One region of the Bacillus sp. NEAU-Y102 genome, then DNA from elsewhere that is predicted to be linked to it. Evidence: predicted binding sites of a transcription regulator. Region 1 holds the regulator's gene; each other region holds the start of a gene.
The links. Region 1 encodes Rex, which represses fermentation and respiration genes when NADH is low (regulators of the CRP and FNR family bind a similar motif). Its sites were predicted from a motif close to TTGTGAAATATTTCACAA; they were not measured.
Positions count from the first base shown of each region.

Region 2: the regulator Rex is predicted to act here: its motif matches at 1,458-1,475, upstream of ACYFX0_RS27750 (L-lactate dehydrogenase).
Region 3: the regulator Rex is predicted to act here: its motif matches at 2,019-2,036, upstream of nirB (NADPH-nitrite reductase large subunit).
Region 4: the regulator Rex is predicted to act here: its motif matches at 1,738-1,755, upstream of adhE (bifunctional acetaldehyde-CoA/alcohol dehydrogenase).

Region 1 is NZ_JBTWFK010000024.1:9,777-13,107, reverse strand. It holds gene ACYFX0_RS30545 (ABC-F family ATP-binding cassette domain-containing protein) at 1-971, opposite strand, end outside; gene ACYFX0_RS30540 (redox-sensing transcriptional repressor Rex) at 1,159-1,788, shown strand; gene ACYFX0_RS30535 (YdiK family protein) at 1,818-2,009, opposite strand; gene ACYFX0_RS30530 (CPBP family intramembrane glutamic endopeptidase) at 2,006-2,755, opposite strand; gene groES (co-chaperone GroES) at 3,147-3,331, shown strand, end outside.
Region 2 is NZ_JBTWFK010000015.1:2,855-6,185, reverse strand. It holds partial or broken gene ACYFX0_RS27755 (dockerin type I domain-containing protein) at 1-222, shown strand, start outside; gene ACYFX0_RS27750 (L-lactate dehydrogenase) at 397-1,341, opposite strand; gene ACYFX0_RS27745 (TetR/AcrR family transcriptional regulator) at 1,806-2,405, opposite strand; gene ACYFX0_RS27740 (MFS transporter) at 2,729-3,331, shown strand, end outside.
Region 3 is NZ_JBTWFK010000004.1:156,064-159,394, reverse strand. It holds gene ACYFX0_RS12630 (excalibur calcium-binding domain-containing protein) at 78-980, shown strand; gene ric (iron-sulfur cluster repair di-iron protein) at 1,196-1,903, shown strand; gene nirB (NADPH-nitrite reductase large subunit) at 2,112-3,331, shown strand, end outside.
Region 4 is NZ_JBTWFK010000003.1:17,341-20,671, reverse strand. It holds gene ACYFX0_RS09495 (O-acetylserine dependent cystathionine beta-synthase) at 1-553, shown strand, start outside; gene ACYFX0_RS09490 (bifunctional cystathionine gamma-lyase/homocysteine desulfhydrase) at 557-1,690, shown strand; gene adhE (bifunctional acetaldehyde-CoA/alcohol dehydrogenase) at 1,951-3,331, shown strand, end outside.

The DNA of each region.
Region 1 (3,331 bases):
TTTTCAATATCGAAGTGGAATGATGCTGACTTAGAATCCCCTAATGGTCTCGTTAATAATTCCATTCTGTCCAGTTGTTTACGGCGACTTTGAGCACGTTTCGTTGTAGAAGCGCGAGCTATATTCTTTTGAACGAAGTCCTCAAGTTTTGCGATTTCATCTTGTTGTTTTTCGTAACGTTTCATTTCTTGATCATATAATGCTGATTTTAAGTCTAAATATTTACTGTAGTTACCAACAAATCGTCTGCTTTCTTTATTCGAAATTTCATATACTTGTGTAACGAGTTTGTCTAAGAAATAACGGTCATGGGAAACGATTAATATTGCGCCAGGATAACCTTGTAAATATTGCTCAAGCCATGTTAATGTTTCAATGTCTAAATGGTTTGTAGGCTCGTCCAAAATAAGTAAGTCTGGTTTTGTTAATAATAATTTCCCGAGAGCTAATCTTGTTTTTTGCCCGCCACTTAAAGTAGAGATCGTCGTCTGGTGTGTTTCAACTGGGAAGCCAAGGCCGCTTAAAATGGAGCGAATATCCGCTTCGTATTGATATCCACCTTGATCTTTATAATTGAGTTGCAATTGGTCATAATCAGCTAACAATCTTTCATATATAGCTTCGTTTGAAAAGTTTTCTTCTTTTCCCATTTCTTGCTCAAGCTTTCGAAGTTTTGTCTCCATTTGCTGTAAGTGGGTAAAGACGGTTAGCATTTCATCCCAAATTGTTAAAGACGTTTCTAGGCCAGTATTTTGAGCTAAATACCCGATTGAGACATCTTTCGGTTTTATAATTTCGCCACCATCATGTGATAACTCACCAGCGATAATTTTTAATAATGTAGATTTTCCAGCTCCATTCCTTCCAACTAATGCGATACGATCTTTTGTTTGTACTTCCAATTTTATGTTTGCAAGAATTGTTTCTGCACCGTATAATTTCGAAAGTCCATTTACTTGTAATAAAATCAATGTTCTCACCTCAAATAATTTCTTAACTTTGCCATGTTTATATTTCTCAATCATACTAAAAATAGTGTATAGTTTAAAATAAAGAGAGAATACTTCTTCTCTTTATTATACAAGGAATTTAATGAGTGCTAAACTTCTGTATTTGATTAAAGTATATGAATAAAGATAGGAAGAGAGGAGAGGTCATATGGATCAGCAAAAGATTCCACAAGCCACTGCTAAAAGATTGCCTCTATACTATCGATTTATCCAAAACTTATCTCTTTCTGGTAAGCAGCGTGTTTCATCGGCCGAATTGAGTGAAGCGGTAAAAGTAGATTCCGCAACAATACGAAGAGATTTTTCGTATTTTGGAGCATTAGGGAAAAAGGGATATGGATATAACGTAAATTATTTATTATCATTTTTCCGCGAAACACTTGATCAAGATGATATAACGCGTGTAGCACTTATTGGAGTAGGTAATTTAGGGACCGCTTTCTTACATTATAATTTCACGAAAAACAATAATACAAAAATTGAAATGGCATTTGATGTTAGTGAAGAGAAAGTTGGAACAGAAATCGGGGGCATTCCTGTATATCATTTAGATGAATTAGAAGAGAGATTATCAAATGATATACAAGTGGCAATATTAACAGTACCGGCTACAGTAGCACAAGCTGTAGCAGATAGATTAGCTGAAACGAGCGTGCACGGTATTTTGAATTTCACACCAGCACGATTAAACGTATCAGAGAATATTAGAATTCATCATATTGATTTAGCTGTAGAGTTACAAACATTAGTTTACTTTTTGAAAAACTATCCACAATAAAACGCAGAGGAAGCGACCTCTGCGTTTTATTATTGTTTCTTCTTTGTGAATTTAACTAATATAAGGCGAAGTGCCAAATTAAAATCAATTGTTGCCATAACTGCAAATAGTATTGTCCACACATTCCAGATTGTATCTGTCACGTTCGTAATGGCGAAGCGTGTAAAGATACATCCAAGAAGGAAGTATAATGCGGCCATGAACAATGGTGAGTTTCTCATACAAAAAATCCTCCGATAAATCCTTGCATTTTTTCAGCTTCTTTAATCATTTCTTGAATTTGCTCATTGCTCATAAAAATTTGCCCAATAGCGACTAATGTATTCATCGCAACATGAGCTGCAATAGGAACGATAATGCGCTTCGTCTTCACATATAAGAAGGCGAATACGAGCCCCATAGCAGTGTATACCAATAAGTGAGTAAAATCAAAATGAATTGCTGCGAATACAAGTGAACTAATGATAGCTGCAATAAAGAAGTTGAACTTCTTATAAAGTGCACCGAATAGAATTTTTCTAAATACGATTTCTTCTAAGATAGGTCCGATTATAGATACAACAATAAGGAACCAAGGAGTAGTTCGTGCAATTTCCATCAGTTTCATTGTATTTTCTGAACCTTGTTTAATTCCTAGTAGCTGCATCTCGATCATACCGGCAACTATTTGTGAAAAGAAAGCTAAGAATAATCCGATGAAAATCCACCCAATTGTAGCTGGAACAGAAGAGCGCGTTGCATCTAAATGTCTGTCGCGAATATCTGTTCTAAGTAACCAAAGTACGATACATAATGCAACAAAGAAGCTAATAATTGCCCAGTGTCCCATTATGATTTGTCCTTTTTCCTCAATGGTAAATCCTCTATTATCATAGAGTCCTGTTTTTAGGAGAAGTGGTAATCCAACAGCGCCAGATAATTGCATTAAAATGTATGTAACGATAATCCACCAGTATTGTTTCTTCAAATGGTTTAACCATCCTTTCTAACTCTAGTGTATGAGATGAGGTAGGATAACATGTAAATATGTTATCTACGATATAAACTTTCATTCGAATTATGATTTTTTTGTAAATACGTATTTTAAATTAAAGTAGGAGACAGGAAAAAGTTGTACGTTTAGCGAAAACAACTTAGGGTGTCTTTCATATTGTAACATACGAGTAGGGGAAACAACGATTCATATAGTAAAGGCAGTATTCTATATAGAAAGTTTATATAGTAATTTGCGAAAAAATTATGATTTTTTTACTTGCAAAAGAAATTGAGATTATTTATTATTATAAGTGTGTTAGCACTCGGGTGACTTGAGTGCTAATAAATAAAATTTACATAACAAAATGAGGAGGTTATTGTTCATGCTAAAGCCATTAGGTGATCGCGTTGTAATTGAGCTTGTTCAAGCAGAAGAAAAAACAGCAAGTGGTATTGTATTACCAGATACTGCAAAAGAAAAACCACAAGAGGGTAAAGTTGTTGCAGTAGGTACTGGTCGAGTGCTTGAAAATGGTGAGCGTGTTGCTTTAGAGGTAGCAGCAGGTGA
Region 2 (3,331 bases), on a different contig from region 1:
GCTGAAATTATCGCTAGCAACTACATTAAAAAAGGACTAACTGTAAAAGACGGAGATCTTAATAAAGATGGAATTGTCGACGAAAAAGATATTCGCTTCGTTGAAAAGAACTTCTTGAAAAAAGGTCCAGATGCATCTAAATCACAAACACCTGTAGAAAAATCAAAAAGCGGTACACTGACAGATATTTTAAAGAAGTTAGGATTAACACCTAAAAAATAATCATAAAGAGCACTCTATATAAAATAGAGTGCTCTTTTCTATAAATGACCCTTATCCAGCAAAAGGGGTATATTGGGGATATACAAGGGAAACCGGAAAAGGAATTTATATTGAATTATATATAAATCCAGAAGTAAGAAGCAGGTCCCCACTTCCGGATTATTTAGCAATTAATTATAGTACTGGTGCCATAGTTTCTTTTAATACTTTTACAGAATGAGCGAATTTCGCTTTTTCTTCTTCATTTAGCTCAAGTTCTACGATTTCACGTACACCTTCGCGGTTAATAACAGCTGGAACACCTACGTAAGCATCTTTCTCACCGTATTGACCTTCAAGGTATGCAGATACAGTTAATACGCTGTTCTCGTTGTTTAAGATCGCTTTAGTTACACGAAGTAGTGACATACCGATTCCGTAGTAAGTTGCACCTTTACGTTCGATGATATGGTAAGCTGCATCACGTACATTTTCGAAGATTTTATCTAAGTCTTCTTGTTTGTACTGTTCGTTGTTAGCTAAGATTGTTTCTAGTTTTTGTACACCGATAGTAGCGTGGCTCCATACTGGAAGTTCAGTGTCACCGTGCTCACCAACGATGTAAGCATGAACGTTACGTGGATCTACATCTAAGTAGTCACCTAACATGTAACGGAAACGAGCAGAGTCTAAAGTAGTACCAGAACCGATTACGCGCTCTTTCGGTAAACCAGATTCTTTCCAAGTTACGTAAGTTAAAATATCAACCGGGTTAGTTGCGATTAAGAAGATTCCATCGAATCCGCTATCCATAATGCCGCGAACGATTTGTTTAAAGATCTTTGTATTTTTCTCAACTAAGTCTAAACGAGTTTCACCTGGCTTTTGTGGTAACCCAGCAGTGATAACAACTAGATCTGCATCTTTACAATCTGCATAGCTACCGCTCCAAACTTTTGTTGGTGATGGAGAGAATGGTACCGCATGACTTAAGTCCATTGCTTCCCCTTCTGCTTTTGCTTCATTAACATCTACTAATACGAATTCTTCAGCTACACCTTGGTTGATCATTGAGTAAGCGTAACTACAACCTACAGCTCCTGTTCCTACTAATACTACACGATTGATACCTTTTTTCATGGTAATTTCCCCTCTCTATTGTTCACATATATTTTTTTATGATTGTTTAAGTAATTAATTAAAATACTAATTTAATGTTGTTTAACTTCTTTACATTCATATTGTAGCACGTATTATTGTGAATTACTTCACAATTTATGACCTATTTGTGAACTTTTTCACATAGAGTGTAAAGTTGTTAGATCAGGTGTGGAATCCATACCAAATTAGGTGTTTTCTTTAGATTGTGAATAAAAATGTATGATTCAATTACTCACTGTAACTAAATTCACTTTCTATAATAAAAATCCTAACATTCACAAAAAATGTAATCACATTATAAGATTAAACTGACTGATCACATCATTCCCTTACAAGATGGACGTCAATTAGCTTATATAGAATACGGTTAAATAAATGAATTAGCCTATACTTTATCACCTCCCTTTTAATCATTACTATATATTAAAAAATATCCGTTAAAATTATGCATTCTTTTCTAATAATAAACCATTCAATATAAGTGATAGGCTATGCAAAGCTTTAGACAACCGTGCCTCTGCATCTTCAGAATTCGCAATCCAACAAGCAAGGTCCACTAGTCCGCCATTTATAAATCTTGCTAAAGCTTCACAGTCCGTCTTTTCAATAATACAGTCCTTCATTAATTGCTGAAGCATCTCGGCCATCGTCACTAAACATTGTGACTGTGATGATTGATAATAACTAGTTCCTAATACTGCTGGTGCATCTCGAAGTACGATTCGCTGAATTTCTGGATTAAGTGCCATCGTTAAATATGCACGACAACGCCCAACAAACCCTTCCCATTTTCCTTCCGCTTCATCTGATACTTTCCCTAATTTATTATCCATTTCCATATCAATTTCTTTTACAACTGCTTCTAACAATCCTTTTTTATCACCAAAATGATGATAAATTGCACCACGTGTTAAACCGACAGATGCTGTAAAATCATCCATAGACGTATTTACATATCCAACTGTACCAAAAGCCTGTCTTGCTGCCCACAGCAATTTAGCACGTGTTTCAGTAATCATTTCTGCTCTCGTTTTTTTAATCATCTTTTCCTCCTACTTCTATTCATTCTCTTTATTCAAAATGAATTGCACTATAGTATCGTTCTCTATATAAAAGAATAACTCCTTTAAACATCGGCTCTCTATCCAGAGATAAAACATTTCAATTGACATACGCTCCGTATGTTAATATGATATTGGCATACGGTGCGTATGTCAATTATTTCTAGCTTACAAGATAATATAACTTCTTACCTATACCCTACATTGACTCACTGTCCCTTTTTATAGAAGGTATTAATGAAACAGAGGAGGAGTTAAAAGAATGAAGAATGTATATGTACACGTCAAATATTGTGGTGATTATCATGTTTAATTCCTACCGTGAGATTTTCAGTGCTCCTGGTACAAAAGGATTCTCATTATCAGGATTTATAGCTCGTATGCCCATATCAATGATGGGTATTGGTATTGTTACCATGTTATCTCAAGTAAGTGGTGACTATTGGCTTGCTGGAGCTGTTGCAGCTACCTTTACATTATCATCAGCTTTACTAGCTCCTCATATTTCTCGGATGGCTGATCAATTAGGGCAATCTCGCATACTTCTTCCGACTACAGGTATTAGCGTTTTCTTTACAATCCTCTTACTTCTATGTACGAAATATGAAGCTCCTTATTGGACGCTATTTCTATCCGCTTTATGTGCAGGTTGTATGCCAAATATGTCAGCTATGGTACGTGCACGTTGGACTAAACTATACCGCGGATCCCATAAATTGCATACAGCATTTTCCTTCGAATCGGTCGTCGACGAAATTTGCTTCATAATTGGTCCTGTATTATCTGTCAGTTTAAGTGTTATGTTCTTCCCAGAAGCAGGGCCACTTTTATCATCTGTTTTTCTTACAATCGGGGTATGCCTATTTACTATGCAAAAAAGCACAGAACCGCCTGTACACCCTCGCGAC
Region 3 (3,331 bases), on a different contig from region 1:
AATTTATATAAAACGTGTAATATCCAATAAGTTCCTATATAATCAATAAGAAAAATCTTACAAATGGAGGTATGAAAATGGCGATTTTGAGTAATATTGGTGCAGCTTTATTTTTTATTGCTTTTATTCTTTTAATCTTATGTATCATTTCATTCTTTAAAAAAAATGGAAAAGCAAAACAATATGGACGTCCTACCGTTATTCTTTTTATGATTTCAATTATATTAATAGTGACTGGTACAACAAAATCTGAACACCCAGTCATCGAATTTTTTGCTATTTTAAGTTTCATTCTATTTATATTCTTCCTTGTACTTGCAATATTATCTGTTATTAAGAAAACAGGTGTAGCAAAAAAACAATTTATTATTACAGCCGTATTATTTGTCATTTTTGTTGCGCTATTAGGTATTTCAGCTCCTTCTTCTGAAAAAACGACAGCAACTAGTACAAAAGTTGCCTCTAACAATGAAGAACAAAAAGATAGCGAAAAGAAAAAAGAACTAGAAAAGAAAGAGGCTGACGAAAAAACTCAAAAGCAAGAAGATGAGAAGCGTCTAGCCGAGGAACAAGCTCGTAAGCAAGAAGATGAAAAACGTCTAGCCGAGGAACAAGCTCGTAAGCAAGAGGATGAAGAACGTCTAGCTGATGAACAGGCTCGTAAACAACAAGAAGAACAAAAACGTCAGGCTGATGAACAAGCTCGTAAGCAACAAGAAGAACAAAAACGTCAGGCTGATGAACAAGCTCGTAAGCAACAAGAAGAACAAAAACGTCAGGCTGATGAACAAGCTCGTAAGCAACAAGAAGAGCAAAAAGCACAGCAAACTCAAACACAACCTACCTCAGGAAATACTAGTAGTGCATATTACAAAAATTGTGATGCAGTTAGAGCTGCGGGGAAAGCTCCTCTATATAAAGATCAACCAGGATATAGTCGTAAACTAGATAGAGACGGCGATGGAGTTGCATGCGAATAATAGTAATAAAAAAGAAGCTTAGTAAAAGCTTCTTTTTTTACTGTAATGCCTTACATTTAATATCCCTTTCTCTTATTTAGATGTGTTCTTAAATAAATTTCATACTATTATTCTCAAAAATGACACATAATAAGTGATTTCAATCACCACATTGATTTTCATTTATCGCTATTCTTAATTTAGTAATTACATTCAAACTTTATGGAGGCGTTCATATGAAACATACATTTACTGAAACTTCTATTGTCGGTGAGATCGTTACACAATTCCCGAAAGCTAGTGATCTTTTTAAATCATATAGAATAGATTTTTGTTGTGGTGGCAATAAACCGCTTATTGATGCAATTCATGAAAGAAATTTATCAGCTACTGAAGTGCTTACAGAGTTAAATACGCTTTATAATAATATGAAACGATTAAATGAATCTGAAATTGATTGGAAAAATGCTTCTTATCGCGAATTGATTGATTATGTTATAAATAAGCATCATCGCTATTTAAATGAAGAGTTGCCACAATTAAGTCCGTATGTGACAAAAGTATTACGTGTTCATGGGGCAAGTCAGCCTCATTTAGCTCAAATTCATAAGCTATTTCATGAACTAAAGATGGAACTAGAACAACATTTAATTAAAGAAGAAACAGAAGATTTTCCATTAATTTTAGAATTTGAACAAAATCCAACTGAAGAAAACTATGTGAAGTTACGTAAAGTAGTAGATGAGTTGGAAAATGAACATAACCACGCAGGCAACATTATTAAAGAGCTTCGTAAAGTTACAAATGACTTTACTCCTCCAGAAGGAGCTTGCGGCACTTATCGACTTGTTTACCAACGCCTTGAAGCACTAGAGTCTGATTTATTTGAGCATATTCATTTAGAAAATAACATTTTATTTCCACGTGCAATTACGAGAGTGTAAATTAAGTGCAGGACATGAGTGTAAATACTTATGTCCTGTTTTTTCATTTGGTAAAGAATATACACATCCCTCTCGAATAAGTCCGAACTTTAACAATTTGTGAATCATTGTAAAAATGTGATAAATATCACATCTCCCTCTTTTTAAATTTTCTATAATAGAAATATAATCCTTTGTTCAACACTTCACATAAAAAGGGGAAACGAAAATGAAAAAACGTTTAGTTATGATCGGAAATGGTATGGCTGGCATACGTTGTATGGAAGAAATATTAAAACATGATAGTGATTCATATGAGATTACTATTTTTGGAGATGAACCACATCCAAACTACAATCGCATTATGCTCTCTCATGTTTTACAAGGCAAAACAAATATGCAAGATATCATTATGAATGAATATAGTTGGTATGAGGAAAATGAAATAACTTTGTATACAGATGAAAGGGTTCAAAGTATTAACCGAGAAGAAAAAATAATTATCACAGAAAAAAATCGTACTCTTACATATGACAAACTAATTATCGCAACAGGTTCTAGTGCTTTTATTTTGCCCGTTGAAGGTTCTACTCTTCCTGGCGTAACAGGATTTCGAACTATTGAAGATACACAATTTATGATTGATACCGCTAATGAAAAGAAAAAGGCTGTTGTCATTGGTGGTGGATTACTTGGCTTAGAAGCTGCAAGAGGTCTTATTGATTTAGGAATGGACGTATATGTCGTTCATTTAATGCCAAGCTTAATGGAGCAACAACTAGATGCCAAAGCAGCTTCTCTATTACGCGAAGATTTAGAAGCGCAAGGCATGCAATTTCTAATGGAAAAGAAAACTGTAAAAATTCTTGGTACAGACCATGTTGAGGGCATTCAATTTGAAGATGGTGAAGTTGTAGATTGTGATTTAATCGTAATGGCTGTCGGAATACGCCCAAATACGCAAATAGCAAAAGATGCTGGTTTAATTGTAAATCGCGGTATTGTAGTCAATGACTATATGCTAACAAATGATGAATCCATTTATGCAGTTGGAGAATGTGCAGAACATGACGGTATCGCATATGGACTTGTTGCTCCTCTTTATGAACAAGGTGCGATATTAGCAAAACATATAACGAATTTACAAACTGATGGATATACGGGCAGTATCGTCGGTACGCAATTAAAAGTTGCAGGTTGTGATTTATTCTCTGCTGGCCAAATTTATGAAGATGACCAAACGAAAGCAATATCCATCTTTGATGAATGTAAACGTTCCTATAAAAAAGTATTAATTCGTGACAATAAAGTCGTCGGTATCGTTTTATATGGTGACACAGCTGACGGTACACGCCTCTTTAGCATGTTAAAGAAAGAAGAGGATATACAAGAATATACAGCCGCTTCCCTTCTCCACAAAGCTGGTGAAGAAAGTGCACTTGACGTTGC
Region 4 (3,331 bases), on a different contig from region 1:
TGCAATTGCAAAATCAAAAGAATTAGTAAATGAAATACCGAATTCATACTCTCCAAGTCAATTTGCAAATGAGGCAAATCCTCGTGCATATTTTAAAACATTAGGTCCTGAACTGTGGGACGCATTGAATGGAGAGATTAACATATTTGTTGCTGGAGCAGGAACTGGCGGTACGTTTATGGGGACTGCATCTTATTTGAAGGAAAAAAATATAGATATTAAAACAGTTATCGTAGAGCCAGAAGGATCTATTTTAAATGGTGGTAAGGCTGGTTCACATGAGACAGAAGGAATTGGACTTGAATTTATCCCGCCATTTTTGAAGACATCTTATTTTGATGAAATTCATACGATTTCTGATCGAAATGCATTTTTACGAGTGAAAGAATTAGCGCAAAAAGAAGGACTTCTCGTTGGAAGCTCTTCAGGAGCAGCATTTCATGCGAGCTTACTTGAGGCAGAGAAGGCAGCGCCAGGTACAAATATTGTAACCATTTTTCCTGATAGCAGTGAGCGCTATTTAAGTAAAGACATATACAAAGGATGGGAATAAAAAATGAGAGCAAAGACAAAGTTAATTCATGGTATTCGCATAGGAGAACCTTCAACTGGATCTGTAAACGTACCGATCTATCAAACAAGTACGTACAAACAAGAAGCAGTTGGTAAGCATCAAGGATATGAATATTCACGTACAGGTAACCCAACACGTGCAGCTTTAGAAGAAATGATTGCCGTATTAGAAAACGGTCATGCTGGATTTGCATTCGGTTCTGGAATGGCTGCTATTACAGCAACAATTATGTTGTTCTCAAAAGGTGACCACGTTATTTTAACAGATGATGTTTATGGCGGAACGTACCGTGTTATTACGAAAGTATTAAACCGCTTCGGTATTGAGCATACATTTGTAGATACAACAAACTTAGAGGAAGTTGTAGAAGCGATTCGTCCAAATACGAAAGCAATTTATGTGGAAACACCAACGAACCCACTACTAAAAATTACTGATATTAAGAAAATATCTACTCTTGCTAAAGAGAATGATTTATTAACAATTATTGATAACACATTCATGACGCCGTATTGGCAGTCGCCAATTTCTTTAGGAGCAGACATTGTACTTCATAGTGCAACGAAATATTTAGGAGGTCATAGTGACGTAGTTGCAGGTCTAGTAGTTGTAAATAGCCCACAACTAGCAGAAGACCTTCACTTTGTACAAAACTCAACAGGAGGTATTCTTGGACCACAAGATAGCTTCTTACTACTTCGCGGTTTAAAAACATTAGGAATTCGTATGGAAGAACATGAAACGAATTCACGCGCTATTGCTGAATTTTTAAATAATCATCCAAAAGTAAATAAAGTATATTACCCAGGTCTTGAATCACATCAAAACCACGAATTAGCAACAGAACAAGCAAATGGATTTGGTGCTATTATCTCGTTTGATGTAGATAGTGAGGAAACATTAAATAAAGTACTTGAGAAACTGCAATACTTTACACTTGCTGAAAGCCTAGGAGCAGTAGAAAGTTTAATTTCTATCCCATCTCAAATGACACATGCATCAATCCCAGCAGATCGCCGTAAAGAATTAGGAATTACAGATACATTAATTCGTATTTCTGTCGGTATTGAAGATGGTGAAGATTTAATTGAAGATTTAGCACAAGCGCTAGCATAATAAAAATGCACTGCTAATGTGGAGCAGTGCATTTTTATTATGTTAATTTGTGAAATGTTTCACAAATTAGACATACACAAATGAAATGAATTCATGTATATTGAATTCATGAAATGTTATTCATAAATAAACTTGTGAAATACTTCACAAACAGTGGGATTCATGTAGGACGGTAACTCTATTTTTTTTCGCTAATCGGGACTTATTATGACCTATAGGGACTTATAAAGACCGTGATAACAGAATAGGAGGAAATTTACATGGTAGTCAAAGAGAAAGTTGTAAATGAAATGCAAGAGGTAAAAGAGATGATTGATACGTTAGTAAATAACGGTCAACAAGCTTTACAAGCATTAGAAAGTTTTACACAAGAGCAGATTGACAACATTGTTCATGAAATGGCATTAGCAGGTGTTGATCAACATATGCCACTTGCAAAATTGGCTGTTGAAGAAACAGGCCGTGGTGTCTATGAAGACAAATGCATTAAAAATATTTTTGCCACTGAATATATTTGGCATAGTATAAAGCAAGATAAAACGGTAGGAATTATTCACGAAGATCCTCATGAAGAAATAATAGAAATTGCAGAACCTGTCGGTGTAGTAGCTGGGGTAACACCAGTAACGAATCCAACGTCGACAACAATGTTTAAAGCGTTGATTGCGATAAAAACGAGAAATCCAATTATTTTCGCATTTCATCCTTCTGCACAAAATTGTTCGGTGGCAGCAGCGAAAACCGTATATGATGCAGCAATGAAAGCTGGTGCACCAAAACATTGTATTCAATGGATTGAAAGACCGTCTGTCGAAGCGACGAAACAATTAATGAACCATGAGGGTGTGGCACTCGTTCTAGCAACTGGAGGCGCTGGTATGGTGAAATCAGCTTACTCTACTGGAAAACCAGCGCTAGGTGTAGGTCCTGGTAATGTACCGTGTTATATAGAAAAATCAGCACATGTAAAACGAGCTGTTAATGATTTAATTTTATCGAAAACATTTGATAACGGTATGATTTGTGCATCGGAACAAGCAATCATTGTCGATAAAGAAATCTATGATGATGTTAAAACAGAAATGATCGAAAACAATTGTTACTTTGTAACAGAAGAAGAAAGAAAAAAATTAGAAAAGCTCGTTATAAATGAAAATACATGTGCAGTAAATAGTGATATTGTAGGAAAATCAGCACAGTATATTGCCGAATTAGTTGGGATTACTGTTCCTGAACATACAAAAATGCTTGTAGCTGAAATTCAAGGTATCGGAGCAGCATACCCGTTATCTCGTGAGAAACTGAGCCCAGTATTAGCCTGTGTGAAGGCGAATTCATTAGAAAAAGGATTTACATATTGCGAAGAAATGTTGAACCTCGGTGGTTTAGGACATTCAGCAGTTATTCATTCTACAAATAAAGAAGTGCATAAGCAATTTGGATTACGTATGAAAGCTTGCCGTCTCATTGTAAATGCACCTTCATCACAAGGTGGAATAGGGGATATATATAACGGATTTATTCCGTCACTTACACTTGGTTGTGGTTCATACGGAAAGAATTCAGTTTCCAAAAATGTAACGGCGACTCATTTATTAAATATAAAAAGGCTGGCAAATAGAAAAAAGAATATGCAGTGGT